Linked DNA regions of Saccharophagus degradans 2-40. The protein of the gene in region 2 interacts with the protein of the main gene of each other region in a pairwise test. Links are inferred from orthologs where the notes say so. Each region holds a gene or a part of one and is shown on either strand. Other genes may lie near its edges. The genes, in order: SDE_RS00650 and lepA.

The links.
Region 1: the proteins of lepA (region 2) and SDE_RS00650 interact in binary tests that used the Escherichia coli proteins (3 or more experiments, as listed by UniProt). The link is inferred for Saccharophagus degradans 2-40 from one-to-one orthologs.

What each region holds. Positions count from the first base shown.
Region 1 is NC_007912.1:144,452-159,974, reverse strand. What follows is about bases 1,235-4,068. They hold SDE_RS00650 (zinc transporter ZntB), read right to left. Parts: upstream 3,219-4,068; coding sequence 2,250-3,218; downstream 1,235-2,249. Other genes in these bases: SDE_RS00645 (SDR family oxidoreductase), read right to left, coding at 3,313-3,972; SDE_RS00655 (class I SAM-dependent RNA methyltransferase), read right to left, coding at 1,235-2,242. Also shown: SDE_RS00665 (TSUP family transporter), read left to right, coding at 1-241; SDE_RS21020 (hypothetical protein), read left to right, coding at 362-928; more of SDE_RS00655, read right to left, coding at 1,016-1,234; SDE_RS00640 (class GN sortase), read right to left, coding at 4,155-4,910; SDE_RS00635 (marine proteobacterial sortase target protein), read right to left, coding at 4,889-7,180; SDE_RS00625 (hypothetical protein), read left to right, coding at 7,651-7,845; SDE_RS00620 (MFS transporter), read right to left, coding at 7,867-9,060; SDE_RS00615 (outer membrane beta-barrel protein), read left to right, coding at 9,152-9,721; SDE_RS22260 (hypothetical protein), read left to right, coding at 9,910-10,437; SDE_RS00600 (hypothetical protein), read left to right, coding at 11,051-11,458; SDE_RS00595 (hypothetical protein), read left to right, coding at 11,505-13,103; SDE_RS00585 (hypothetical protein), read left to right, coding at 13,823-14,593; SDE_RS00580 (phytanoyl-CoA dioxygenase family protein), read left to right, coding at 14,671-15,336. UniProt on the Escherichia coli protein: Zinc transporter. Acts as a Zn(2+):proton symporter, which likely mediates zinc ion uptake. Purified ZntB reconstituted in liposomes also binds and transports Cd(2+), Ni(2+) and Co(2+).
Region 2 is NC_007912.1:2,846,835-2,862,488, forward strand. The notes cover bases 5,140-8,104. They hold lepA (translation elongation factor 4), read right to left. Parts: upstream 7,540-8,104; coding sequence 5,740-7,539; downstream 5,140-5,739. Other genes in these bases: lepB (signal peptidase I), read right to left, coding at 5,140-5,667; SDE_RS11760 (DegQ family serine endoprotease), read right to left, coding at 7,673-8,104. Also shown: SDE_RS11725 (response regulator), read left to right, coding at 1-1,991; DNA repair protein RecO, read right to left, coding at 2,002-2,709; GTPase Era, read right to left, coding at 2,730-3,626; rnc (ribonuclease III), read right to left, coding at 3,675-4,355; SDE_RS11745 (DUF4845 domain-containing protein), read right to left, coding at 4,342-4,755; more of lepB, read right to left, coding at 4,801-5,139; more of SDE_RS11760, read right to left, coding at 8,105-9,067; SDE_RS11765 (SoxR reducing system RseC family protein), read right to left, coding at 9,217-9,687; SDE_RS11770 (MucB/RseB C-terminal domain-containing protein), read right to left, coding at 9,767-10,852; SDE_RS11775 (sigma-E factor negative regulatory protein), read right to left, coding at 10,860-11,534; RNA polymerase sigma factor RpoE, read right to left, coding at 11,735-12,316; nadB (L-aspartate oxidase), read left to right, coding at 12,752-14,419; SDE_RS11790 (hypothetical protein), read right to left, coding at 14,441-14,944; SDE_RS11795 (succinate dehydrogenase assembly factor 2), read right to left, coding at 14,993-15,238; SDE_RS11800 (YgfZ/GcvT domain-containing protein), read left to right, coding at 15,463-15,654. UniProt on the Escherichia coli protein: Required for accurate and efficient protein synthesis under certain stress conditions. May act as a fidelity factor of the translation reaction, by catalyzing a one-codon backward translocation of tRNAs on improperly translocated ribosomes.

The DNA.
Region 1 (15,523 bases), 2.7 Mb from region 2 along the record:
TACGTTATTTGTACTTTGGTTTATTTTGGTCACAATTAAGGTATCGGTTTTAATTTATAGCGGTGTAGACCTGCACTTAATTAACCACCTGTGGTTAGTGCCGTGCGCCTTTGTTGGGCATATGTTGGGGCTGCGAGCTCACGATTGGCTAATACAAAATCAAAGCGGGGCCTTTTACCGGGTTATTGGCTGCTCTTTACTGGCCGCCAGCGCAGTGGGGTTGACGCAAGCATTGCTATAATGATTTAAAAGCAGCTGGGCAGTCGCTTTTTGGCGCGTAAATTGCGTTTTTAATGGACAATTTGACCATATAACTAACAGCTAAATGGTCAGTCGCGATGAGTTTTATCGAAGGAATGCCATGCCCAGTCACACCCCCAAGCTCACACAGAATGAGCTAACCTGCATTAAACTTGCAGCCAAAATGCAGCGCAGAGCTTGGCGCAGCCGCTATGTGGATGCATTTATACCGCGCATCCCTTGGCACCACGCCTTCAATCAACAGCCGCTGCACATACGCATGCTTTTGTATTTTGCCATGTTTTTACTTAGCCCCATTTGGCTAACCGGCTGGTTTTTACAACTGCTGTGCAATACCGCATTGTTTCCTTACCGCATTACCGCCACCTACTTTATAAGCCTTTCACTTATTCCCCCCGGCGAACGCAACATTCAGGGCATGCACCGCGCTACGCAACGCTATTTAGATTTAAGCGTTAAACAGTATATTTGGTTGGTGAACCAATGGGTTGAAGTACTCTACGGTGAAAAAGCCAAGCGCATTCACACCATGCAATATTATTTAGATAAGGAATTGGTAGAGCAGCGTGAGATAACGCGCGGGTCACTCATAAATATGGACCCCTACATACGCAACCATATAGGCTCGGCCCGCGAAAAGCTATCGCAAGCATTGGGGTATTATTAATCTCTAATCGCTAGTAGCTAATTTCTAGTTACCTATACCTATACCAATTCCTAGGCACTAATCTCTAGCCACTAGCAATTAGCGTTTCTAACCCCCCTTCACCCGCAAATGAGCCAGTATTTCTACGTGGGGGGTATGGGGGAATTGGTCTACGGGTTGTACGGCTACCAGTTTGTAGCCCGCGCCGCATAAATCGGTAATATCGCGGGTAAATGTGGCCAAATCGCACGATATATACAAAATATCGCGTATTTTGCACGACTTTTTAAGTAGCGCCGCGCGCTCTTTTAAGCCGTCTCGGGGCGGGTCTAGCACCAGGGTTTTAGCCTTGGGCTGGGTTTTTAGGGCATTTTCTAGGCCGCCTTCTTCGTACAGGTTAATACCGTGCACACTCACATTGGTTAGTGCCTTGGCTTGCAACGCACTCAAGGCATCGCCCTCCACCTCTACGGCTGCCACCGCAGGGAAGCCTGCCGCTGCAATTACCTCGGTAAAGTTGCCCGACCCGCAAAATAGCTCTATTGCGGGGTTTGCTAAATCTACCCTTGCCAAGCGCTCTGCTAGCCAATCTTGCATTAGCTTATTTTGGCTGCTGTTGGCCTGCATAAATGGCAAGCGCTCGTTAACTCGCACCTCATCGGCACTGTGCGTTTCGTCAATGTTCAACGTTACCCACGGCTCTTTGCGTTTAGGCTGCCACTCGCTGTTGGGCAGTTGTTGGCGCAGGTTGGCCAGAGTAGCAGCGTTGTGCGGCGTAAGTACCAAGCAGGTTTCAACATCCACAATATTGTTGGAACTAGGGGCAACATAGCCTAACTTGCTGCCATCTGTTTTGAACTGCGCGCGATTGCGATAGCCCTCGGTGCGCTCGGCACCTAATATTGGGGCTATGGCATCGGGCTTACACAAATTGGCCAGCGCTTTTTCTACGCGGGTTTGCTTAGCCTGCAATTGCGCGCTGTACTCAATAGATTGCCACGCACAGCCACCGCAATGCTTGGCGCTGTGGCCGTGGTACACACATGGGGCAGTTATTTTTTGCGGTGCCACTTGGGTAAGCTCTACCACTTCGGCGCTGCCGGTGCGGCCTTTAATTTCGGTTAACCTAAAGGTGCCCTTTTCCCCTAACCAAACGCCGCTTACAAAACAGGTGCGGCCCTCGGGGTGATGAATAACACCGCGGCCGTCGCTGGCCATATCCACCACTTCGGCGGTAAAAGGCTCGCGGCTAAAGTTTTGCTCGGCATCGCGGTTGCTAGCGCCTTGTTTACGCCGCCCAGCTCCGCGCTTTTTAGGGAAAATTGCATTCACCATATTGGTTTTACATCCACTTAAATCGTTTAAACACCACCACCTGCAAGGCGGTAAGGCTGCAAAGGATAGCAATAAACCAGAAAAATGCTTGGTTATTTTCGGCGCCAGGTATGCCACCTACGTTTATGCCCAGTAGCCCCGTTAAGAAGCCAAGCGGCAAAAAGATGGCCGCCACCAACGAAAGCACATACATGCGCTGGTTCATCTGCTCGGACATATGATTCACCAGCTCTTCTTGCACTACGGCAGCGCGATCGCGGGCAGAATCTAAGTTTTCTAGCAGGCGTAATAAATGGTCGGAGGTTTCGCGCAGGCCTATGCGGTGTGTTTCGGTTAGCCACGGCGCTTGCTCACCACACAATCGCGATAGCGCCTCCCTCTGCGGGGCCAAGTAGCGGCGCAACATAATTGCGGCGCGACGCACGGCAGAAAGCTCGCTGCGCAACCCGTTTTTGCCGCCTGCTATGACTGTGTCTTCTAAGTCGTCTGTGCGCTCTTCCAACATGTCTATGGTGGTTTCCATGCGCAACGTAAGGCCGCGCACCAACTCTTGAATAAATTCGCCGCTATCTTTGGGGCCGCGGTTTTCATCTAGGCTGGTAACTATGTCGGCTACGGTTAGCAAACGCCTGTGACGGGTGCTAATAATGCGGTTTTTATCGGCATAAACCCGAATAGATACCATGTCTTCCGGGTCGGCGCTGGGGTTTAAGTTCACGCCGCGCAAAGACATTAATATGCCGCTACCCACCAAAGTAGCACGTGGACGGGTTTCTTCGTGCAGCAGGGCTTGAGCACACACATTGGGTAAGTCTTTTTGCGCAAATATCCACTCGGGGGCGCCTTCTACGCTGTAATCTAGATGTACCCACAGCAGCCCATCGCTGGGTTGCCACTGGGTAATTTCTTCGGCAGTCATCGATTTGCCGCCGCCTTTACCATCTAATAAATAGCTATAGATTAACGCTTTTTCCATTGTGCAAAGCTCCGCCGGCCCGCGCAAAGCGGGCACTTATATGTAGAGTGATATGTAGAGTAAATAGGTTGTTAAATTGCATCTAAAGCAAGGCTTACCAAGGCAATTGCTCGCCATTGGCGTGCCAGAAGGAACCGCTGGTTTCGAGGGTAAGGTTATCGATGCGTTTGATTAAGCCCGCCGCCGCTGTATCGGGGGCCACATCGCCGGCAAAACCCACCATGCGGGTTTGCACAAAGCCGGGGTGCAATATAGCCACCGCCACTTGGCGACCGCGTAAGTCTTGCGCCAACGACATACCCGCCGCATTTAATGCCGCTTTAGACATGCGATAGCCGTAGTAAGAGCCAGAGGTATTATCGGCAATAGACCCCATGCGGCTGGTAATTAAGCCAATTTTACTGCCGCGCGCCATATTGCTAATTAACGCTTCCGAAACACGCAAAGCCCCAAGGGCATTAACATGAAACTGGGTAATTATTTGATCGTAATCGATAGCGCCTAAGGTCTCGTTTTGGAACAAGCCGGCGTTATTAATAAGCACATCAATGGTCACCCCATCTAAACGCTCAGCCAGCGCAGCAACAGATACCGCTGCGGTAACATCTACCCCTTCTATTACCTCTGCGCCAGTAGCCGTAAGCTCTGGGGTTGCTTCGCGGCACACCGCAAATACTTTGGCACCTTTAGCCAAATAGCCCTGTACAAGGGCCAAGCCTATGCCGCGGTTTGCACCAGTAATTACAACATTCATAGCTTTCTCCTTTGCGTATACTTGAGGGGGTTGCAAGTAAGAGCTTGCAAGTTAAACCCAAAGCAAAAGTGTGAAGGCTTGTGAATTTCAGTCAAGCATTATTATGGCACCTAGGAGGGTTTAGCACTTATTTAACGTGTTTATTAGCTGTTTGCACATAAGGTAAAAGTAAAACACCCCCATTAAAAGTGAGCACTTGCCAACCTAGCATCCACGCGACTGCTGTAATACCCCGTTTGCCATTTAGTAAGCACATTCAGTTGCGCCGGAACCTGTGTAGGTGTTGTGGGCTGGTTGGCATCAGCTTCGGCTGTTTTGCCGCTTATTTGGTTTGCCTGTACGCGGCGGGCTTCTACTACATAGCGCTCGCTGCCACCGGCCTTCCAATTGTTAAACGGGTAACAGGTTACCAAGTAAAGCCAGTCGCCTTGCGCGGGCAGGGTTAACCCGCCTTTGCGAATATCGGCAATGCGCTGGGTTTGAATTTGATACGAATGCCACTTGGCGTTGGGTTGTTGCACCAGCACCCAATCGCCCGCCTGCAGATTTTGCAAAAACTGAAAATGGGTATCGCGATGGCCGCCTACTACGCTGGTGCCACTGGCACCCGGCAACGCGGTGCCATCCATATGGCCCGGGCCAAATGCGAGGGCTGTGCCGTGGGCGCCGGCCAATACGTAAAGGTCTGCCCCTGTGGCGGGTACTTTTAAGCGCGCCACTGGCCACGAGTCTGCCCAGCGCCACGGCTTGTGGGGTTTGCCGTCGGCCAAGCTTTGCTGCCACGCGCTGGCAATAAGGTGCTGCGCGAGTGTGGCCTTTGCGTGTACCCACATGCTGTTGCCGCACAATAACAGCCCCACTATTACCAAACCCCACAACCACTTTTGTTTAATTGCTCGCCAATCCACCATAACCATTACACGTTCACCCCGCTGCATTCGCTGGGCGCAAAGCTGTGTAACAACGCGCGAATAATACTGCGTAACTGCAGGGCAAACGCCAGCAGTAGCAAACCAATACCCAGCACTAAGTTAAACGTGGCGGAGGTTGCTGTTTTGGGGTAACTCACCGTTTGGCCTTGCGGCTTAAGGTTAGCTACAGCCTGCGTTTGCACAGGCTGGTGGGCGGGCCGCGACACTAACTCTTCCACCGCTACAAAACTGGTGTAGGGGGTAATAAGCGCGTGGGTAAGCGCCACATCTACCACCTGTTTACGTACATCTTGCGGGTTGGCGCCTTCTGTTTTTGAATCTTCTAGCGCATCGATTTTACTCTTGGCCCACACCTGCGCCACGCCACTGTTGTTGTGGTACGGGTTGATGGTTAATTGGGATTGCCACGGCTGCAACGCCGTGTTGCCGCTTATGTCGATTGTGCCCATAGCACCGCTGGTTTTTGCCGCAAGTAATAGCGGCTCGCCTGCATATAAATCGGGGATGCGCTGCGGGTACACCTCCGACTGTTGCGGCCATTGCACATTAATATCGCTAACTAAGGTGGTTTTTAATTTGCTCAGCAACGCATTCATTTTATGGGTTACTTCGGCGGTATCACCTATAAACACATTGGCACCTTTGCCAAACTGGGCCGCCTTGCGCATAAAGTAGCTGTTGGGCGCCGAGCCAATAGCCACGGTAAATAAACGCGCATTGTTTAAGCGGCGGTGAATAAGCGAAAGCAGCGCTTGTTCGTTGCCTACTGCCCCATCGGTAATAAACACTACCTGCTGCAGGTTATTACTGCTTTTGCTATTTTCTGTACCGTTTGGGTTGATGCTGGCTAGTTGGTCGAATGCCTCTTCGAGCGCGGCGTACATTTCGGTACCGTTATCGGCATTTAAATTATTTACCCAGCTTACCGCTGCCTGCACATTGCTGGCCGTGGCACTTACCGGGCGCGAGCGAAAGCGGCTAAAGCTTGTATCGAATTCAATAATGTTAAAGGTATCGCTGGGGTTTAGCCCGCGCAGGGCAAACTGCAAGCTGCGTTTGGCCTGCTGTATAGAAGTACCCTGCATAGAGCCAGAGGTATCCACAACAAACACAATGTCGCGGCTTAAGCTTTGCGTGTGTTGCTGTTGGCCTTGGGGCGGCAGCAACATAAGTAATAGGTAGTCTTCCCCTGCTAGTGTTTCTTTAAATACTGCAGCTTGTGGTGCACTGCTTGCCGTTGCGCGCCACTGCAATACAAAGTCCCTATCCATAAGAGTGCTGCCATTGGTTAGCTCTACGTTGTAGGCGCTGCTGGGCGGTTTGTTAATGGTAATTTGGTGGTACAGCGATTCGATGTTAGCCACGTTAAAACCCGCATCTAATTGAATACTTATGGTTGCGCGGTTATCTTTGCCGGTCTGTTCGTACTGCCCGTCGCCATACTGCCCTTGGGCCAATACCATCGGCGGCGATATTAAGTGTGCATCAGGCACCTGTGGGGTGGGTTTTTGGGTGTGAATTATGGGGTTAAAGCTCTGCCAGCCGTAACCGCCAGCGGCCAGGTCTATGCTAGTCGGCGTTTTTTCTGCCGTATCTGGCGCTGAGTTCTCCCATCTTTCATCGTCCCAATTTTTCGTATTTTCGACGACGTTCGTCTCTAAATTTGCACTATTAGGTATGTAGCGCTGGGTAAGTGTAAGCGGAAAACGCAAACCAAACTGACCACTGTGGTATTCCACTCTTTGGGTGTAGGTAAGGCTTACGCTAATGGTTTCGCGCGGCGGTATATTGGCTACCTTTTGGGTAAACAGGTTTGGTCGTTGCTGCGATACCAAGCTCGCCTTTTTACCCTCGGCCTTAGCCTGTTGATAAATTTTTTCGGCTACCTCTTTTTCTTTAATTTCGCCTTTTATACGGCGATCACCTATTACCATTTCCATGGCGTTAACTGCGGCCTGTTCATCTAAGGGGAACACATATACCCCTTCGCGCCACTCATCGCTGTTATTGGTAAAGGCCTGCTCTACCGTTACCTTGGCTATTAAGCCGTTAATTTGCATATCCACATGGGTGGATAAATGCAGCGCATCCAAGCTGTTGCCCGTGGCATCCACAAGCGTTAATTGGCCAGATGCCGGCTCTTCACCTGCGTTGGCTTTTTGGGTGGTGTACAGGCTAAAAGAAAATACCAACAGCGCATAAAAAAACCACGCTATGCCCTCGGCGCGCGCTTTTTTAAGCTTGTTCATTAGGTGTAATTTGCGGTGTGTGTTCACGGTTGCCTCTCCCTATTTGGTTAAAGCAAGTAAACCAAGCTCACGGGGCAGGCTAGGGGCAGCAAGTGGCAAAGTGCCGTTCAAAAATGGCGAAAAAGGGCAACAGAGTAATTAATAAGCAACCACGGTAGATTTAGACGATATTGCACTGCGGAATGGCGATGTAGCGCACAAAGTTATGTGGGCTGCTCCGTTAAAATGCTGCCTCTTGCTTGGCAGACTATTTGCGTTACAAAACTATAAATACTCTGCGAGGCAAGCAAACCCAGCAGCTTGGCGCGCCAAACTTCAAGAATACGCGCCTCCCTGCCCCAAAACCTTGCACAAAGCACACTATTTGAACACTGGTTGAAGCTCCATTCATCGCTCAGCCAATAGTTGTCGTTAGCGTATTTGCGCCTTTGCGGCGTATACAAATAGCCTAACGCATAGATCATCAACAGGCATTAAACGGAACGCGCACAGCCAATATGGTTAAATTGTGGTTTAGTAAGCTCTTAGCTCGCGACAGTAAACAGCAACAAGAGATTAAAATTAAAGAAAGCACTCAACGCAAACTGGCTAACTATAAGCCCGTGAGCGAGCGCGCGGATTTCAGCCGCCCATCACACCTGCGCACTAACTTTATAGACGATAGCGATAGCGGCCCGCGTGCAGGCCGCTAACCACTCAATAAGATTATGGCGTTAGCCAACCTTACCTACGCGCACTTCATTGCCTATATCTGGCCGCGCGGGAATATTAAGCGATAACACCAACGAGCCCACCGCCAAACCAACACCCACAAAAAATACAGCCGCTGGCGACACTATCCACACCATGCCTAACAGCACGGGTATTACCACCGCTGCAATATGGTTAATGGTAAAGCTTACGCTCGCGGTTGCGGCTATATCTTCTTTTTGGGCTATTTTTTGAAAATAGGTACTAATAGCAATGGCGAAGGCAAAGAACAGGTGATCGATAACATACAAGGCTGCGGCAAACTGCGCGTTGCTAACAAAAGCGTAGCCAGTAAACACAAAAATAAGGCCCACATATTCAATAACCAAAGCATTGCGCTCGCCTATTACACCAATCCACTTGCCTATGCGCGCGGCAAAAAAGAAGTTAAATATATAGTTAATAATAAACAGGCTGCTAATTTGCCCCACCGTGTAGCCGAATTTCTCCACCATCATAAAACCGGCAAACACCACAAAAATTTGCCTGCGCGCGCCGCTTAACATAACCAGCGCGTAATACAGCCAATAGCGTTTGCGCACCAACAGCTTTTTAGTTTGCACTACGCCTTGGTTAAAATCTGGGAACTTAGCAAATAACACCAGCACCACCATAAACCCTATGGTGCCGGTAATTAGGTACATCCATACGTAATCCACACCCATCCATTCCATAGCCAGCCAAATCATGGCGTAGGCGCCCAGCGAACCAACCGCTTTAATGGCCAGCGCACGCCCCATAAAGTGGGGGGTTTCTGCTTTATCTATCCACTGCAACGTAAGCGATTTGTTAATGGTTTCGAAATAGTGAAAGCCAATAGACATTAACACCGTGGTGCAATACAAACCCAACGCGGTAGGAAAAAAACCAGTAAGCGCAACGCCCACACACAGGGTTAACAAACTAAGCAATGCAAAATAGTGCTCGCGCAATATCAGCAATACAAACACCGCGGTAAACGCCAAAAAGCCCGGCACTTCACGCAGGCTTTGCAACACACCAATTTCTACCCCGGTAAAATTTGCGCGCTCTATAACAAAGTTATTAAGCAGCACCTGCCACGTAGCAAAAGTAAAAGACATTACAAACACGCAGGCCAACAAGAATATTTGCGGGGTACGCCATTTGGGCGCAATAACATCAACAGAGGAATTCATAGGTACGTTTACAACCGTATTCAGAAAAGATTCAGCCAAAGGGGCATACAGTGAGGGCAACTAGACGAAAAACGCACACAGAGGATTGATTATGCGCAAACTACTTACCCTACCCTTCGCGCTTACCCTAGCAATAAGCGCCGCCTACTATAGCAGCTCTGCCTATGCCGAGTCATACCTTACTGGCAGCGTGGGCAGTGCCACCACTACCGGCTTTGCGGAAGATTCCACCACATTAAACTTTGGTGCCGGCGCACGCTTTGGTGATTTTTTTGCCCTAGAAGTAAGTTATTTAGATACCGGCGAGTTTACCGCAAGCGAAACCTATAACGATGGCCAGTTAGATAACAGCTTAAAATTTACCGGCCTAAATGTATCGCTTATTGGTCACCTACCCCTTTCGGATGACCTAGAGCTATACGGCAAAGTTGGCCAGTACTTTTGGCGAGCAGATATAAACAGCTACGCCCACGCGGATAATTCCAGCGCAAGTTTGCGCCTTAACGATGCCGACCTAACCTATGGCGGCGGTGTATTAATGCACCTATCTAAACAACTTGCCCTAAAAGCCGAGTACCAAATTATAGACTTTGCCGCCGATAACGACGGCGCCTTTGGCAGCACCGATATTGCCAGTGTAGGTTTTATTTTTAAGCTCTAAAACCGTGTTTGCCGAGTAAGATGTTTTACTCGGCTTTTTTTAAATTTTAGGTACCGTTAATAAATTAGAGTGAACTAGGCCGCACTTACACAACCTTAAGCACATGGGCTGGCGTCAAGGCGCTACTATTAATGCCATACGTAATGGCATTTGCCATTTAACTTGGCCAGCTAATACGCAGGTAACCCATGTATAAATCTCTCGCCCTAATAAGTTTTTGTATTGCAACGCTTACAGCCTGTGGCGGCGGGGCCAGCGGCTCATCCGATTCATCTAGCTCTGGTAGCTCGTCTTCAACTAGTAGTTCGTCTTCGTCTAGCAGTTCCAGCAGCGGCGCGTCGGCCCAAACCAGCCACAATGCCGGCCAACACTGCTTAAGCTGTCATACTGATGGCGGCAGCGCACCAGTGGCATTCACCGTAGCCGGTACCATTTATGCCACCGGCACCACACCGCAAACCAATGGCACTGTGCGCATATACGCGGCTGGTACCAACACACTGCTCGCTACGCTTACCACCGATGCCAGCGGTAACTTCTATACGTCGGAATCTATCGCCGGTTTAGAAGTAAACCCCGCAACGGGTTTTAAAGATGGGGTAGACCCAGAAATAGAAGGCCCAAGCGGCATGATACGCACCATGCCAGGGATAATAACCAGCGGTAGTTGCAACGGCTGCCATGGAAATGGGAATGGGGTTTTGAGGGTTAACTAACAATCGTTAATCGCTAGCTGCTAATTGCTAATTGCTAATTGCTAGGAAAAGACTTTATTTTAAAGCCTTATGTTGCTTGCTGTTGGCTTTTTTCGGCGGTGTGTTTGAGTGGTATTGGTGTTGGGTTTTTAAGAACATATTTACAATGCGTGCCAATGGTTAGCCTTTGGTATTCCTTCCTTTTCAAAGCTTTGTTTTCTTTAATAGATATAATTCCTCCTCTAAACGTTAGCTAAGCGGCAAGTATGTAAGTTAGTTGCATAAAATATTACAGTGAAAATGCTGCGCCCACCTTTAACGTTTTTAAGCTAGCCTTGTTTCTTGAAGGTTGATGATTTACGTGTCAAGCAGGTATTCATCTGCAAAATTCTGTTATAGACTCGGATTGTTCACGGTTCACTGGTTCATATCGTTTAAAACGGTGAACGTGTGACACGAGTTATTCTGGTGCGTGCTTGTTGGCAAGTAGCTAGGCAACAAACTTAGTAGGTTTTGTTTGTTTATAGTGTGGCAATCTATTTATTGTAACAAAAACCTGCTCACACTCTTATTAGGCTTACCCGATACTTCAATATCCATTCACTTAGTAATTCATTATTTATGAGGTGACGAAATGAATGAGTTAGATAGAGAAAAACTGTTAGTTTGTGTAAAGAGTGTTGCACCGCTAGATGCGGAAATGGTTGGCGACACGACACTTAATAGAATAATTGACGGTGCAAATTACCACTCGCTGGATGAAGGGCACTTCATAGACCCAGGCCAAAGCATCGGGTTGATAAGTGGCATTGTTACTCTCGCGCAAGCCCTATTAGCAACAGGATTTTGGGTGAATAAAAAATTAGAAGATAGGCGCATAAATAAAGAAAAAGACAAGCAAACCACAATAGATTCGGTACGAGAAGCGCTTGTAAAAGATGAACAAATCAATGCATTACTCATCTCTAACCCAGAATTACTAAGCCAACTGTTTGATACCCTAAACGAATTGGAACAGGCGACGAATAATACGACGGAATAGAAACACCAGTATGTAATTACGCTGGCAAGCAAAGGAGAGATGCTTTATGTGGTTTTTTATTTATATATTTAGAAAATTACGTGATTTCTTGGTTGATAGCTTTTCTTCGAGCGCGCCTGTAGCACTAGAAATAACCTACCTGTTGTTTTTTGGCTTTTCCTTCCACAGCCTATTAATAGTCGTAGCGGCAATAATCTATATGTCCTCGGTTTCTATGCTAGAGATGACTCTGCTAGCAAACCGCAAAAGCATGCTTGAGCTGTTCAAGTTCGTCGATAAAATTAACCCAAGTAACTTTACAGAGGTATCACAACACGATTGGTTACAGGGGCTTGCAAAGGATGGCATAGAGATAGATAAAAAAACATCTCTGTCGTTTCGCATGATGTTTAAATCTTTAAAAATATTTGTACCCAAAGACAATATACCCACGCAAGACTCCCTGCCAATTCAAGTAGTAACCTTCCCCACCCTTTTAGGAAACTGGATATTTGTGCCAAGCAAATACGAGAAAATGAGTGGCTTGCAAAAGTTCCAGTTGTTACACGAAATTGGCCATCTAAATATGAGGGCAATATCCCTTAGTAAATACAACTCGACAATTGGCCTACTCGTTGTTTTATGCGCTGCGCTTTTTGTGCTTTATAGAGATGGCTTTAGTTTAATTGGTTTGGCTATTGTTTTTCTATTACTGCTTCTTGAAGCAGTAAACACCTTTTTAAGGTCTTCCAATACATTAAACTGCCAAATAGCAGATGAGATGGAGGCCGACAACTTTGCATTCAAGCACGCAAAGCCAGAATGGTTTAAAGCATTCCCCCCTCTGGCTGTAGCTAAAAAGTTCTGTTTAAGAGGTGGCCACACCCCCGCCACCCAAAAAATATGGATAAACCATTTTGTAGATGCCATAGAAACGCTAAGTAAAGGCGAATCACAACAGGATTGCCTAGATAGGCATTACCCTAAATCAAACTACCGAAAAACGTTAACCACAATAAATTACCTAAAGGCTGGCGTGTTTCTGTGTGCAGTATTTATTTATAGTAGCCCAACACTTACCCAAGCGCTTGCTTTACTTGCCATATCGCTATGCTTCGCTTTAGTTATTCTATTATTTTCATCAACGGTAACGTCATTCGGCGAGCTTCTTCTACGTTCTTTTAAAAAGGAAGAGGATAGAGAATCGTCCATTAGTTTTATGCGTAAATATGTATGCTGGTATACGCTAAATTCCAATAAACACCCAATAATTAAAAAGGCGCTACTAGATAGCCTAATAACATTTTGTTTAAAGCAGTTAGACAACTACGACAACGAAAATAATTCCGAAGAAAGTAATGCCCCACAAAATTCACTTTTCGAATCGCATCAAGAATTCGATATTTACTGCGACCGCGGCAAAGCCATAAATTACATCTTTCACGGCAAAGAATTGAATTGTGAAATAGATTACTTGGAGTTCAACCTATCGAGCAGACGCATCACGGTGTACACCAAAGACTCGAAGCAATTGGATTTGGGCGCAAGAATTCAATGGCTCGTTTTTCCAGACCTAGCGAAAGAGCAAAACATTTACGTAATACGCACAAAAGATGGCAAGGCACAGGACGGTGTTGAAGTGCCTATGAAAATAAAAGCGGATTAGGTAAGCGGTTTGCTAAACCATACCAATAAATTCCTTAGGCCCACTTAAGCCAGCAACTTGTTAAACCGAATAAAATTAGTTAACACACGCATATCGGTTGAATTTTGTGCCATGTATATATCTAGGGTAGGAATTCTGTTATAAACTTAAAAACGTTAACTGGTTCACACATAGAGTTTGAGTAAGCTACATTGAGGGTGGCTGCGGGTACAGCGACGCCTGATAACGAGCGGCAGGGTTGAGCAGCTAAGATATAGCTGGGGCTGGTATCCAAATTGTTTGAAGTTATGTTTAGGGATATATACCGGATATAGGCGCTCTGGCGGTGTATGCCTGTGGCGTAAATTACAATGTTAGGCAGCCAACGAATCAGAAGCAAAGAAATGAATGACGATAATGAAGAAATGGAATGTACAGTTTGTAATGGAACTAGAGTGGGAAAGCCTAATATTCAGAATATTAATGACCTCGGTGAAAATGAAGGTCTCGTTTACCAGCCAATAGAATGCCAACACTGTGGAGGTACGGGTATAGAGCCGTAGTATTAAAGAGATAAATTGTTAGGCCTAAAAAGAATAGTAAGAGTATTTATAAATATGCAATTGGTGCATAACCAAATAATTAACGTGACATTTTGGGCTACGCTGCGCTCATTGTTGCAGCGCGCCACACTCTACCCAATATGCAGGTTATAACGGCGTTAATTTCGAGGGAGTGTCATGGCTTCGTATTTAGGTGACTGTCGTCTATGCTTTGAGAAAAACATAGAAATTAGAAAGTCACATATCGTCCCAGAGTTTGCTTATGAAAAAATATATAATCAGAAGCATGTGTTCAAACCGATAGCAATCGACAACAAAAACATTAAGTGGGAGCAGTGTGGATATCGAGAGAGGCTGCTATGCCAAAAATGTGAAACCAAGTTATCTCTTTGGGAAGGTTCTTTTAGTTTGGTTGTGAAGGAGTTGTCTGCCAAGAGTTATCAAAAGCTAACGGTTACAGAAACTGCGGGTATTGAACTTGTTGGAGGCTTTAATTATCTGCACATAAAGCTGGCGGTTCTATCTATATTTTGGCGTATGAGTATCTCAAAGCTGCACATGTTCTCGGAGTATGAGCTTGGGCCTTACGCTGAACTATTTAGAAATATCCTTCACGAGGGAAGTTTCGTTTCTCAAAATGAATACTCGATAGTTATTTCTAGGTTGAACTATCGGGGTTCATATTACCCAGGGGTTTTAATGCCCTTGAGTCGTGGCCGTTATGATGGTTGTATAACAATTCAATCTTTAGTGCTAAATGGATTTCTAATCGAGCTTCATGTCAATGACGGCAGGTATCGAAAACCGGAAGTTGAATATTTTCATGTTAGAGAAAGTGGCAAGTTTATTCTTGCGTGCCGAAATCTAGAGGAAGTATATGTGAACTTGGGGTCACTAGCTAAAAGATTCCGTGAGCCAGACGTAATTTCTTTTTTCAACAAAACCTAACATGCGCATTAAGGCTTCGCGGCTTGGACCGACGTTCCGGAGCGCGATGTTACAATGTCAACCAAGGATCAAACTTAGTGCCAGGCTTAAAAGTTGGATATGAATTGATAGATGATTTTTTATCTGACAATCAGCTCAATTCTATAAATAGCGAATTAATGGATGTCAGCTTCCCTGATAAAGCTGGCGGAATTAGAAATGCAGAGAAAAAATATTCATCTATCCGCAATATTGCAGCGTCTGATGAGTTGATGGCCTATGTAAATAAATACCTTTCAGGTGACGCAAGTTTAGTTCGCGCAATATTGTTCAATAAAACATCCGAGAATAACTGGCTGGTTACATGGCACCAAGATCGAACTGTAACCGTATCTGAAAAAATCGAAGAGAATGGATGGGGGCCTTGGAGTATTAAAGATGAAGTTCTCCACGTCCAGCCGCCGGTGAGTGTGTTAGAGCAAATGGTAACCTTTCGAATTCATCTGGATGATACTTGCCTTGAGAATGGGTGTCTAAAAGTTTTGCCAAATAGTCATAAGCTAGGCATCCTAGATCCCTGTGCTATAAAAAAGTACACTCAAAGTCATGAGGCGGTTGCATGTGAAGCTCCAGCAGGCTCGGCTTTGGTAATGCGCCCACATATACTGCACTCATCTAGTAAGGCTATATTTCCGACTCAGCGTCGAGTTTTACACTTGGAGTACAGTAGTTTTAAATTACCACTTGGTGTCTCATGGGCGTAAAACATGTAACAATTCGCTCAAACACCGCTCCGGCCTTCAGCCTCCACGAAAAGATAAGACACCCACTCGTTGAAGAATCGGAAGCGCATCGATTCGATCAACCTAGTTAAAATATAGGTATCCGGAATTTTAAGGGATGGCCAGATCGCGAAAATGGTAGGAGTGGGTGTCTCGGATTTGTCCATAA
Region 2 (15,654 bases):
GCCACGAAATACGCACCCCCCTAAACGGGATATTGGGCTTTTCCGAACTTCTTCGTAAAACTGAGCTGAATAACCAGCAAGTAGACTACCTCACCACTATAGAAGAGTCTGCTAAAGGCTTGCTCACCATTATCAACGATATTCTAGACTTTTCACGCTTAGAAATAGGTACGCTTACTCTGGAATATAAGCCAGTTAAAATACGCCAATTAATTGAAGACACCCTTAAATTACAAACCCCCGCTGCGAATGAAAAAAATATTCGCATGCTCACCATTATTGACCACGATGTACCCGAAAACCTGCTTGGCGACCCGCTTCGCTTGAAGCAGGTGCTAAGCAATCTGGTTTCCAACGCCATAAAATTTACAGATGTTGGCTATATTTTACTGGGCGTTAGCAAAGACCAAAGCTCTGAGAATCAATTCACTTTAAAGTTTAGAGTTACCGATAGCGGTATAGGCTTATCTCAAGATCAACAGGAGCGACTATTCGACCCGTTTACCCAGTTGGATTCGAGTGAAAGCCGGCTACACGGCGGTACCGGCCTAGGTTTGGCCATCGCAAAAGGCCTTGTGGACCGAATGAATGGCACTATAGGTGTAGAAAGCACCCTAGGAAAAGGGGCCACATTTTGGTTTACAAGCACCCTAGGTAGAAGCCCGAGCGCGAGTGCAAAACAAACCTATTTAGCGGGCACTTTGCGCGGCGTGCACGCGCTAGTATTCGATCACAGTAATATGGGGCGAATGGAAATTACCCACTACCTAACCGGTTGGGGGGCAAAAGTTTGCGAGACTGGCGAGATGGAGGACATTGAACCTCAAATAAGCTTCTTTAGTAATAGCGAGCCAGTAGATATAGCAATTATCGATAGCATGATTGATATCAAAACATTCGATCGTCTGCGTATTTGCGAACACGTGACTCAGCTAAACCATCGTTTCAATATTCCTGTAATTATTTTGGCTCCAAGCAGTATTCAACGCATACTAGAGCCACACCTAGCCGGCACCAATAGCCTATTTATTAATAGACCACTTTTTTGTAACAAGCTGCATCAAACCATTTGCGAACAATTAGAAATTGTAGCTACTGAGAATATTGAAAGTAGAACCTATCTTCACCAGCACGAACCGCTTGAACAGCAACAGGTGAATATACTTGCGGTAGATGACAACCCCGCTAACTTAAAACTTGTAACAGAGCTGCTTAAAGGGTTAAACATTAATGTGACGCCTGTGGAAAGTGGCGAACAAGCAATTGCCCAAATAAAAGATTCCCATTTTGATTTGATTCTAATGGATATTCAAATGCCCTCTATGGATGGTATTGAAACTACCGGCCATATTCGTGAACTTGAAACAAGCGGCCCACGAACACCCATAATTGCACTTACCGCCCATGCAGTCAGCGAGCAAAAATCCAGATTATTACTCGCAGGCATGGATGATTGTTTAAGCAAGCCCGTGAGCGAAAGCGAATTGCGCCATGTTATTGAACGCTGGACCAATGTAACTATTGCCACCAAGATTGCGCCCACCAACCCGGCACCTGTTGCAAGCGCATTAATTGAGCACTCACCTAACGCCGATAAAACCGGTGAGAATCAACCCGCAACAGATAGTCAAGCTGCCGCCATTGTAGATCGTGCGCTAGGCCTAAGCCTTACCAACCAAAACCCTAGCCTGGCCGGCGATATGCTTTCAATGCTTATAGAAACACTACCCGATGTGCTTCACAAAAGCCGTACACAGTACGAAAACAAGCAATTTGATGAACTGCAAGAAACAGTACATAAACTGCATGGAGGCTGCTGTTATTGTGGTGTGCCACGACTAAAAGCCATAAGCGAACAGATTGATAAAAACCTGCAAAAAAACAAGTACAACAATTTAGCGAATGAAATACAACTATTAGAAGCGGAGATAAAAAACTTACTGCAATGGGCGGAAGAACACGATATAGACGTGCTTTTTAGTGACGATTAACACTGCGATCTTATAAAAATAGCTCTCGGGATTTCAATGGCTTTGCGCCCAACAGCGGCGCAAGGCAAGCCCGACAAATCTGCTTAGCAGCCTTTTTTACTGGGGTATTAGAAAAGTTGCGAGCCGATATATCACGCAATACAGCACCGCTATATACGTGCCCAACTTGCTTTTGACCAACAGAATAAAGTGAAAACCCCTCCCCCACTTTAAACAAGTAAGCAACACTGTTTGATGCAGCAATGGGATTGCCAGAGCTGTCGAAGTCGAAATCAACCGCGTAACCAAGCTCTGCAAGAATACCTAACTCAAAATGCCGCAATGGCGCCTCTAGCTCTTGGCCACCAACTAACCCTTTAAGCGCTGCATTATACGCAGCAAATATTTCTGGGCTGGGGTCTTCCTTACTTAACAGCCTCAAAACTAGCTCATTAAGATATAGGCCACAGTAGGAAGCTTTACCCACCAAAGCTTCGGCGTTGGCAATGGGGTCTAAAAACAAAATGGTTTTAAGCTCAGCTCCCCAACGCCAGTGAATGGTATAGAGTGTGAAAGGCTGGGGTTTAAAGTGGCGTTTTTTACTTGGCAACCTAAATATACCGGCTACGCGCCCATGATTTTCTGTAAAAAACTCAATGATTATTCGCGAATCCGTGTACGCACGTGAGTGAAGAATGTAGGCGTTATCTGTTACATCATCACTCATGTAAGTACTCATGTAAGCAAGCCTACAAGGCTCTAGTCTGTATAACCTAAGCTACGTAGAGCACGCTCATCGTCCGACCAGCCCGACTTAACCTTAACCCATAGTTTGAGCATAACTTTACAATCAAACAGTCTCTCCATATCTTCCCTAGCTTGAGAGCCAATTGCTTTTAGTTTTTCACCTTTATCGCCAATTAATATACGCTTTTGACCATCACGCTCCACTAAAATAAGCGCGTGAATGGTAATTAGCGTACCTTCGTGCTGAAACTCTTCTATCTCCACGGCCATTTGGTATGGCAGCTCAGCACCTAATTGACGAGTGATTTTTTCACGCACTATCTCTGCAGCCATAAATCGCGAACTGCGATCGGTGATCTGATCATCTGGGTAAAAATGGGTTGCTTCAGGTAAATAGCTTTTAATGAGAGCTTCTAAACGGTCGAGATTTTGCCCTTTTAATGCAGAAATAGGCACAATTTCGGCTTTAGGTAGCTTTTCTGCAAGCCGTTGCAAATGGGGTAAGATGCTATTTTTATCTTCTAGCTGGTCAACCTTGTTCACCGCGATAATAACTGGGCACTTAACATTTATTACTTGCGAAAGCACATGTTCATCTTCCGGAGTCCAGTGCTGTTTATCTACCACAAACACTACCGTGTCCACATCGGCTAAGGCAGACGACGCCGACTTGTTCATAAACCGGTTAATAGCTTTATCGTGACCGAGGTGAATTCCTGGGGTATCGACGAACACCATTTGCACGCCGCCTTCAGTTTTAATACCCACAACATTATTGCGCGTGGTTTGAGGCTTGCGAGAGGTGATACTGATTTTTTGCTCAAGCACGTGATTTAACAATGTTGATTTGCCCACATTTGGGCGGCCAACAATAGCGATATATCCCGCGTAGGTTTTTTCTGAACTCATGGTTTTAACCTGTTGGGCTAGCTTGCCCAGATAATTTGCTTGCCTGTACTAGGCATTTGTAAGCTGACTTAGCATTTTTTCGGCAGCAAGCTTTTCTGCAATTCGCTTGCTATTGCCCACCGCACTGCAGGGCTTAGATTTGCCCGTAATAGTACACTCCACTGTAAACTGGCGAGAGTGTGCTTCGCCACCCTCTGCTAGTACAGTATAGGTTGGCAACGGCATTTTGCGCTCTTGTAGGTATTCCTGTAGAAGGGTTTTAGCATCTTTGGCTGTGGCTTTAAGCTCGACTTTATCAAGTCTTGTGGCATACCATGCCAGCACGCGCTCACGGCACGTAGGCATACTGCTGTTGGAATCTAAGTATATGGCACCAATCAAGGCTTCTACGGCATCGGCGAGAATGGACGCTCGACGAAAACCACCACTTTTAAGCTCCCCTTCTCCTAGCAGAAGAAAATCACCCAAACCAAATTCACGCGCTATTTCGGCGAGAGTTTCACCTTTAACAAGATTGGCGCGGAGCTGGGTAAGCTGCCCCTCTTTGGCGGTGGGAAACTTAGCAAACAAGGCTTCTGCAATAATAAAATTTAGCAGTGAATCGCCCAGAAACTCCACGCGTTCATTGTTTTGTTTGCCATAACTTCTGTGAGAAAGAGCTAACTTAAGGAGACTTTTATCTTTGAAGGTGTAGCCCAATCGGGCTACCAATCGATCATTCTGGTTCATTATCTTCTACAAGGTATTCACAACATTCCTTGGTTGCCGTATTCAGCTGGTGCTCGAAATGCATAACCACATCTATGTTCTTAAACAGGTTATTGCGCACTTCGTACTTAATGTTTACTAGCATGCCTTCGCCGTAGCGTACAACTTTAATTCCCTTTGTCGCTTCGCCACGAATACCATTCATACTAAAAAATTTGTCTATTTTGGACTTTATTTCCGTTTTAGTCATAGACTCTAATTCTGGCTCTTTCATTAGGCTTTCTAAAGCCTTCGACACCAAAACTCGGTCATCGTATAAAGCAGGAACTATTTTCGCGCAGCAAAGTAAAACAATACCCGCAAAGCAGAGGTATACCAGAAGGGTCATAGTACCCATACCAGTTTGATACTTTTTATTCATAACTATTACTCCGACTAATGCGAGAAGGGTTTACAATTCAGCGAGCTAAATTGAGCCAGCTCGAGAAAAGCTTGGAATACTTAAAAACTTATCCCAGTGCATCCAAATTACAAATGCTTTACCGACGATACGCTCCTCGGGAACCATACCAAATTTACGGGAGTCACCACTGTTATCGCGGTTATCGCCCATCATAAAGTAATGCCCTTCAGGCACAACACTTGAGTAAGCTAGGCCAGCTGAGCTAGGCGTAGAGCAATTACGCATGATGTGTTTTTTACCATCGATCGTCTCTTCCATGACTTTATACACCCCGCCCACACTGAAGCAGAATTCACCGGGGTTTGTTGGAATCACGTCGCTTACGTGTTCGCGCGGAACCTCCACACCATTAATAAACAAGCGGTTGTTTTGAATTCTTACTTTGTCGCCCGGCAGCCCGATAACACGCTTAATAAAGTAGCGCTTTTCATTAGGGGGAAAAAACACCATTACATCGCCGCGCTCGGGGTCGTTAATATCCAACACCTTAGTACGCAGTATAGGCAAGCGAATCCCGTAGGTAAATTTATTAACTGCAATGAAATCGCCTACTTCTAGCGTTGGCACCATCGATTCAGACGGGATTTGGAAGGGTTCAATAATGAAAGATCGAACCACAAACACGAGTGCTAATAAGGGAAAAAAGGACTTTGATATCTCTACATAGCTAGGCTCTGCAGAAGCAGTGGCTATTGCCGCTTGATACTTCTTGTCTTCCTCTTTTTGTTCTTCGGTTAGTTCGCTGAAGTTTTCTTGCACTTTTGCTATTGCAGCTTTGCGTTTACCGGCCCATAGCACTCTATCTACAAGGGTTACCACCCCAGTACCAGCAACCAATAAAAACAAAATTAGAGGAACATTAATATCCATAATTAACCGAGCTTAATTTAGTTTACGTAGACACAAGCCGAGCCGAAGCCCGACTTGCATAATGGCGTGAGGTTAGCTATCTACCTTGAGCACAGCTAAGAAAGCCTCTTGCGGAATTTCTACACGCCCCACCTGCTTCATACGTTTTTTACCGGCTTTTTGCTTCTCTAGCAATTTCTTCTTTCGAGAAACGTCGCCGCCATAACATTTTGCAATTACGTTTTTGCGCAGCGCCTTCACCGTGGTACGAGCCACCACTTGGCCACCAATAGCCGCCTGAATAGCCACATCAAACATCTGCCGAGGAATAAGCTCTTTCATCTTATCCGCAAGTGAGCGACCTTTATATTGTGCAGTATCACGATGAACAATAAGCGCCAAAGCATCTACTTTTTCACTATTAATAAGTACATCTAGGCGTACAAGCTTGGCCGCCTCAAAGCGCACGAAATTGTAATCTAAGGATGCAAAACCACGGCTTACAGATTTAAGCTTATCGAAGAAATCGAGCACAACCTCTGCCATAGGCAGCTCGTACTTCAATGCAACCTGACCACCCAGATATTGCATATCTTTTTGCACACCGCGCTTTTCAATACACAAGGTAATTACTGCACCTAGGTATGCCTGCGGCATTAGCATATTGGCTTCAACTATAGGCTCTCGCATTTCCGCAATAGTGCCTAAATCTGGTAACTTAGACGGGTTATCTACGTACACAACGCTACCGTCGTTTTTCTCTACTTCATATATTACTGTAGGTGCAGTTGTAATCAGGTCTAAGTCGTACTCACGCTCCAAGCGCTCTTGAATAATCTCCATGTGGAGCATACCCAAGAAACCACATCGAAAACCAAAGCCTAATGCTTCAGAGCTTTCGGGTTCGTAAAACAGAGAAGCGTCGTTTAAAGTTAACTTACCCAACGCATCACGAAAGTTTTCGTAATCGTCTGAACTTACTGGGAACAAGCCCGCGTAAACTTGAGGCTTAACCTTTTTGAAGCCAGGCAACTGAGGAACGGTGCTTGTAGATGCATGAGTAATGGTATCGCCAACTGGCGCACCTAATATTTCTTTAATACCAGCAACAACAAAACCCACTTCACCAGCTTTTAAAATGCCTGTTTCTTTACGCTTTGGCGTAAATACGCCCACCATATCGACTACATGAGGCTTGCCCAAGCTCTTCAATATGATTTTATCTTTAGTCTTTAAGCAACCCTGAGTCACACGCACCAAAGACACTACGCCAAGGTAGTTATCAAACCAAGAGTCGATAATTAAGGCTTGCAAAGGTGCGTCGATATCACCCACAGGTGCAGGTACAGACTTAATGAGCACTTCCAGCACATCTTCTATACCAAGGCCCGATTTAGCGCTACAGCGCACGGCATCAGTGGCATCGATACCAATAATGTCTTCAATTTCGCTGGCTACTCGCTCTGGCTCTGCTTGCGGCAGGTCGATTTTATTCAGTACAGGAATAACTTCTAGGCCTTGATCAAGCGCGGTATAGCAGTTAGCTACAGACTGAGCCTCTACGCCTTGTGCAGCATCAACCACTAGCAGTGCACCTTCACATGCAGCAAGTGAGCGAGATACTTCGTAGGAGAAATCCACGTGCCCTGGGGTATCAATAAAGTTTAATTGATATACCTTGCCACTTTTGGAGGTATAGGACAGCGTTACACTTTGCGCCTTGATTGTAATACCGCGCTCTCGCTCGATATCCATGGAGTCCAGTACTTGGGCTTCCATTTCGCGAGCAGATAAGCCGCCACAGTGCTGAATAAACCTGTCGGCTAGAGTGGATTTACCATGATCAATATGGGCAATGATGGAAAAGTTTCGAATATGACTTAAATCTGTCACTTAAACGCGCAACTCTTTGAAAAATAAGGTTAAAAATGCACTGTTTAGAAAAACACGCATCGGTTAGTGGCGCAAGTCTACAGTATTTGGAAGGCGCACGCTATGCGCGCCCTCCAGAGGTGATAAGCAAGTGTTATTCAGCTATTTTGATTGTTCTAAATACGGGGCGGCCATCGCTAAAGAATCGAATGGGCAACAACTTACCTTTGGGTAACTCTTTGGCGACTTTTTGAAGAGATTTTACACTTTTAACCTCGATGAAATTCACTTCAGAAATTACATCGCCAGCCTTAATGCCCGCGTTGCTTGCTGGGCTATTTGGCGCTACAGCCTGCACAAGCACGCCGCCATCCAGCTTCAACTGCTCCAGTAAATCCTTAGGTGCATCAGTTACTTGCACACCAAGCACCCCGCCTTTAGCCGCCCCAGGTCCTCCACCTAGCGTGGCAACAGCATCAGCCCCAGGCAGAGCGCCAACTTCCACTTTTAGCTTTTTGGTTTTGCCTTTGCGCACAACCTCAACATCTACTTTGGACTCGGGCTGAGTTGCTCCAACAAGGTGAGGTAAATCACTAGAAGTGAGAATTTCACCACCATCGAAAGACACAATGACATCACCGGGCTGCAAACCGCCTTTTTCTGCGGGCGAATCTTCCAACACTTCGCTCACTAAAGCACCGCGCGGTCTATCTAAACCGAAAGATGCGGCCAAGTCTCCGTCTACCTCTTGAATAACCACACCTAACCAACCGCGTGAAACTGTGCCTTTTTCTTTCAACTGCTTAACAACGTTATTAACTACACTTGATGGGATGGCGAACGACAAACCGATAGAGCCGCCGGACTGGGAATAGATTTGCGAGTTAACGCCGACAACCTCCCCTTTAAGGTTAAACAGTGGGCCACCCGAATTGCCGGGGTTTATAGCTACATCCGTTTGCACAAAGGGCACGTAATCTTCACCAGACTGATTGCGTATGCTACGCCCTATTGCACTTACAATACCGGCACTCGCCGAAAACTTAAGCCCAAATGGCGAACCAATGGCCACTACCCACTCACCCACTTTTAAGGGCGAACCTTCAGCAACCTTCAGGAATGGAAGATTGTCTTCGTCTATTTTTAATAACGCCAAATCGGACCGTGGGTCCACCCCAACGACGGTGGCTGGGTATTCTCTTCGATCGACAAGCTCAACGGTTATTTCATCGGCATTATCAATAACGTGGTGATTGGTAATTACATAACCATCGGCAGAAATAAAAAAACCGGACCCCATCGATTGAACACGTTGGTTTGGCCTAATTCCTTGCCGCCCTGGGTCTAAGAAGTGTTTAAACCACTCTGGCACTTGCTGCCCTTGTGGCAACTGTAATCGCCCCTGAGCCACATTTGCAGACGTATTAATTTTTACTACAGCGGGTGACGACCGCTCTATTAGATCACTAAAATCTGGCAGATTAGCGTTGGCCACGCCCGTGAAAGTAAGCACACAAAAAACCAACAGCCAAGATGAGATGCGAACCATTATTTAACCTCTAACATTATCAATTAAGTAAAAGCTTCGAAGAAAAAAACAGTAAAAAGTTCAGATAAAAATAGACTTAATAGCATGAGCGGCAAATATGGCCGTCAACAGATAGGTGGGGATAAAACCAAAAAAAATCAAGAGAAAAATTAATCTAGCGACGCCGCTTTTGCCATAACAACAGCTTGGTAACACGACTCGCCGCCGCTATTTATAGTGCTTAATTGGCGCTTGCCGTGAAGGTGCACAATTAAACCACCTAGCAACACCCCTGCCAGCGCCACCAAGGCGAGAACTGGATCGGACAAACCAACAAAAGAGCCTGCCACAACAGCTGCAACCATAAATAGTAGCGGTAATACATAGGCCATAAACGCGCCGTTAATTAACGCGCGCTCTTCAATACCTATAACAACGTTATCGCCCACAGTCCAAATTTCGGAAGGTGAGGCAGCATTAAAAATTGCCTTAACTAACGTAGCGTTAGATGGGCCACCCGCAAGCAACTTTTGACCGCAACCATTTTTAGCTCGGCATTGGTTACACGCAGATTGCTGATGGGTTTCCACCCAAAGCCCATCGGACTCTACAGCAACAACTTTTGCGGTTTCTGATAACATTTTATTTAGCTACTTATTTAACTGCTTGGTTAACTGCTTGGTTAACTATTTATTTAACTTTACTTAACTCTGCTTAACTCTATTTAACTACAGGCACGCGCAACGACTGCGTAACGCGGTGCGCGGTAACCGCAGGCACCTCACCCACAACAGTAATTGTTACGAATTGGTTATCGCTGGGCACACTGGTTAATAAGCTAACTGTTGCCCCATTTCGAACAACTGCCTGAGAAGGCTTATCGGTAACACGACCAATAAAGATAGAAAATACTGAAAGGCCGTCGGTATAGGTTTCCATATGCCCGTCTTCATCAGAATAAGAGTAGTCGGACAACACAAAACCATTGGGCACCCATGCAGGTTGGAGCGGTGCTTTAGATGCTGCGGGCTGACGGCAATCTTGATCAGCGTCATTCGCCGGCGGCTCTGCACTAGCACTCGCTTCGCTCGAATTATCAATCATACTTCCTTCTGGGGAAGCCGGTACTTCGGTGGTCACGGAGCCATCTACCACGGAGCCGTCCACCATGGAGGACTCAACCAAAGGCGCCAAACTGGATTTGCCCGTAGCGAGGTCAGGGTAAATAGCTTCTATCCCCATATCGTCGTCTAAGCTCAACGAAACAAACTGAATACGCTCCCATACCTTTTTCTGCCCCTCGGTAATAACGGCCTTGGTCAACAAGCCCGTTTGCTTATCTACACCTAGTACCATGCCGTATCGATAAGGGTCTTTGGGGAGCAATTGCAGTATTAACGCCTCTCGACCTGCAATACGCTCTTCGCCTCGCATATGGAATTGATAGTTCTGATCAATACTCACCATACGCCCGCTGGATAACGTAAGCCTTCGACCGCGTAAAAGATGATTACCTGCCGTAACACAGTCAATACTCTGCCCTTCACGCATAAAGGACTTTTCTGGCCCATTAAGGTGGTAAATACGCTCGTACTCAACGCCATCAATTACAGCGTGTACAACACGCAACATATCGATGGTGCCATCGTGTTCGTACGTGAATTCACCGCGGTAATTTTGGGATTTGGTGGAATTGCCGAGCTGATTGAGAATTTCGGCTACAGAGGAGGTTTTGTCTAGAGCACTGACTGCAGGGGACACCCCCACTACAGCCAGCACAATCGCTAGCGATAAAGCGATTTTCATTACAGGATTATTCCCCTTCTACGGAAGACGCTCGGGCTAAGGGCACCATTTTAATACCATTTTCAGCCGCTGCTTTTTGGGCGTGCTTCTCTAACATTCTGTTTAAGTACGCTTCCAGCTCTGGATCACTAGACAAGCGCGAGATATTTACAGATGGTAACTCAGAGCCACGAGGATAAGAAGCATAAGCTGCGGGCGCGGAATGAGTTTCCCCTGCTCCACTTACTGTGCGAGCACTTAAAGGCTGACTTTGAAACCAATCTGGCACATTAGCATTAACCGCTGCAGGTACTGCTGCATCGCTACCCGCCATAAGCTCTTCGCCTGTTTGCTCACTGGGCAACTGTTGCACACCAACAAGCACCCCCACCGCAACGGCGGCAGCAATACTCGCTTTACCCATTCCCTCGAGCCAAGTTTTAACTTTACTAGTGCTAGCCACACTGGGGGCTGGCTCATCAGCGATAGCTGCCATTACACCGGCAGAAATATCAATGGAAGGCGCAACATCTTTATCGTTACGCATTACCGCACCTATTAACTGGTAGCGACGCCAAGTTTCTCTTAACTCATCGTCGGCTGCGCTTTGCTTTAGCACTCTACGCAAATCCAACTCATTGCTTTCGCCATCAACTAATGCTGATAGGGACTCGTTGAGGCTATGTTTTTGGCTTTCAGTCATACACTCGCTACCTGTATAAGCGCTGTGCTAATAGTTTAGCTGTAATTATGTTTTCAGAGACTACCAAGCACGAATAAGTATTTGTGCTTTTGGCAATGCCTGCCTGCTAAGTAAGACAACCCAGTTCACACTGTAGTTCCCTAGAAGTGACAATTTTCACAAAAAAATCACATTTCGCCGCCAGCGACACAATACAAGCGTCACAGCAATGGTGCAATTTCTTTATCAATGGCTTCCCGAGCGCGAAAAATACGCGACCGAACCGTACCCACAGGGCAACTCATTACTTCGGCAATTTCTTCGTAACTTAGCCCTTCCATCTCCCTCAGAGTCACTGCAGTACGCAAATCCTCTGGCAGAGCTTTGATAGCATTATTTACTACTGTCTCCAGCTGATCGCGCATTGCATGGTTTTCTGGAGTATCCACATCTTTAAGGCTGTCGCTGCCCGAATAAAACTCGGCATCTTCTACATCTACATCACTCGATGGCGGCCTCCGCCCGCGAGATACTAAATAGTTTTTTGCTGTATTAATAGCAATGCGGTAGATCCACGTATAAAACGCGCTATCGCCACGGAAATTGCCAATAGCACGATAAGCCTTAATAAAAGCTTCCTGTGCAACATCGTGGATCTCAGCGTTATCTTTAATGTAACGGCTAATAATCGATAAAATCTTGTGCTGATATTTAATAACAAGCATGTCAAAAGCGCGTTTATCGCCCTTCTGCACACGCAACACAAGTTGATGATCTGAATCCTGCGCAGTTTGCGCTGTCATTTACTACTCCCCAATTATTCGCCAATTTATGGCGACAATAGCGATACGGCGAATAGCCCAATATCGTTTTACCCTATTCTCACAGCCCATGCCCTATAGCTGTGAGATATTTGTATTAGTACTCATTGCAAAAGTTAGTTTGGCGTATTGTGCCTTTACATTAATGGCCACACTGGGCGCAGTTTAATTAGCTGCTTAAAAAAGTGCAGTAATGTACCCGTTTTCTGTTATTTGTAACACAAAAGACTCGGCATGGCGCAAAAAGTTCAATCTAAAAGCGCGTATAGTATACCCAATTACTTGCTCCAGACGCCGCAAAATCAACAACTTAGCGCGGGTACCTACGACGCGATATAAGGAATTACTTTAATAAGTATCATTATTTGTTCATAATTCCGGCAAACGCCCTAACCACATGAAGTATCAGGACCGTAAGTGAAAAAAGCCAAACCCTCTCGCAAAACGCTCGCCCACCCCTCCCAAACACACAATGTCGATGTACTTGTTATAGGTAGCGGTGCTGCAGGCTTAACCCTTGCACTCAATCTTGCTGGGCATTGTAAAGTTGCCGTACTCAGTAAAGGCAACCTGCGTGCAGGCTCAACCTGGTACGCACAAGGCGGTATTGCTGCAGTTTTAGATAATAACGACAGTGTTGAATCTCATGTTAAAGACACACTCGTTGCGGGCGCAGGCCTTTGTCATGAAGACGCCGTAGACTTTACCGTTAGAAACAGCAAAAGCGCGATTGAATGGCTAATCAACCTCGGCGTTAACTTTACCCGTAATGAAGATTCCGAAAACTACCACCTAACCCGTGAGGGTGGCCACAGCCACAGACGAATCATTCACAGTGCTGATGCAACAGGTAAAGCCGTGCACACTACCCTGCTCGAGTCTGCGCAGGTTGCCAAAGGTGTGGAGCTATTTGAAAACTACATTGCACTGGACCTCATTCGACAACCAGACCCAAACAGCAAACGCTTGCGCTGCACGGGGGCCTATGTATTTAACCGCCACCAAGACCGAGTGGAACTGTTTAATGCAAAAGCCGTGGTCTTGGCCACAGGTGGTGCAAGTAAGGTGTACCTCTATACCAGTAACCCAGACAGCGCTACCGGCGACGGAATAGCCATGGCGTGGCGTGCAGGCTGCCGAGTGGCCAATATGGAATTTAATCAGTTCCACCCCACTTGCCTTTACCACCCCAAGGCCAAAACCTTCCTTATTACCGAAGCATTGCGCGGCGAAGGGGCTAAATTGAGATTGCCCGACGGGTCGCAGTTTATGCACAACTTCCATTCGCTGGGCGAATTAGCACCTAGGGATGTCGTAGCTCGCGCAATTGACCATGAGATGAAACGCCTAGGTAGCGATTGCCTGTATTTGGATATTAGCCATCGCACACCAGAGTTTATCGAATCTCACTTCCCTACCGTGCGAGAAAAGTGCTTAGAATTTGGGATAGATATCACCAAGGAGCCAATACCTGTTGTACCAGCCGCGCACTATACCTGCGGTGGCGTTGTGGTGAACAACAAAGGCCAAACCGATTTACTTAACCTTTACGCAATAGGTGAAACCTCATTCACAGGCCTGCACGGCGCTAATCGCATGGCGAGCAATTCGCTACTAGAGTGCATTGTATACGCCCGCTCTGCATCCGAATCGATACTCGCCACTTTAAATAACATTGCCCCACCGCAGGCTTCACCACAATGGGATGAATCGCGGGTAACCAACTCCGATGAAGACGTTGTGATTTCGCACAACTGGGATGAATTGCGCCGCTTTATGTGGGATTACGTGGGCATTGTTCGCACCCACAAACGCTTAGAGCGCGCAACTCATCGCATTAAGCTTTTGCAAAAAGAAATTAACGATTACTACTCTAACTACAAAGTAAGTAACGATTTAATCGAACTGCGCAACCTCGCCGTCGCTGCCGAGCTGATTATTCGCTCAGCCATTCAACGCAGAGAAAGCCGAGGACTACATTATTCCTTGGATTACCCCGAACTATCCCCCATCGCTCAAGATACCATCCTCGTACCCATGAACTACGCGGCACAAAACATTATTGTTCACGCCCCTACACAATAAACAGGTAACCCTAGTATTCGCTCAACTGGAAGTAATTTTTTTACTCGGTTGGGCGATGCACTTCTGCAAGCGCCCTGTTGTTATAGCTACAAATAATGGTCGCAATGGTGACTCGCCTGCCATTTTATTAGCAACAATCGAATCGGGTAATACAATGAGATGTAGCTTCTCTGCCCATAAGCTACCTAAGCCAGAACGTGTGTTTGAAAGCGTACAACTAAGAATAACCAGCCAGCGCGACACATAAGCAATTTCAAGAGAATCGACACCCTCTTTACCTGCGCCACGCCAAACCCAGAAACCTGTCAAGTCTAAACGTAATTGCTGCACTTGTGATAACCGCTTTAAGCGCACACATACAACAAACACGCTATAAGCGAACAAACCGCCCACAAGGCAGCTGAGCGTTAGGGGTAAATCAACAGAAACCCACAAAATAAGCAGGGTTAAACCGCAAAACAAATAAGCAATAAGGAGGATGCGAGAGAGGCGTAAGGGCAAGTCAAAATAGACTGATATTTTCATTATCGTCCCTGATAATGCTATTGGTTTACCGAACTAACTTATGATTGATTAGTCCTGCAAGCCCGTATTATTTAGAATAATCGATACAATTCGTTTTAAGTCTGGCGCTTCTGGTTCGCTTTTACGCATAAACCATTGGAATAAATCTTGATCTTGCTCTTCAAGCAATTTGTGAAATAGCGCCTGATCATCGGCCCCAAGTGTAGAATAAACATTATCCAAAAAAGGGTTTAACACTAAATCTAGCTCTAACATGCCTCTGCGTGAAGCCCAACGTAATTTGTTAATATCCATTCTGTACTCTTAAACAGCGAAATAACAGTTTAGTAAATAGCAGCCAGTGCTAAGCGCTATTAACCTTAGCCAACAATATTGGGCGCAGTATAACTTACGCGCGCCAGTAGCCAAAGAAGAAGTACACGCTGCTAGCGCCCATTGATTTATGACTAAATAGCCGCATATAGGTAAACATGCCATGCAACATACCGCTTTTTCAACCATAAACATGGAACGCTTTAATGTTTGATTGGACCCAATTAAATACTGCCGCAACCACCACGCCAACCTCTGCTAAAAGCTGGCAGTGCGCCATTCCACTCCTCGACCACGTGCTAATAGAAGTGAAAGGCCCAGATGCGGAAAAATTTCTTCAAGGCCAATGCACGTGTGATTTTAAGAGCATTGCCAACGGTAAGTTTTCGCTCGGCGCC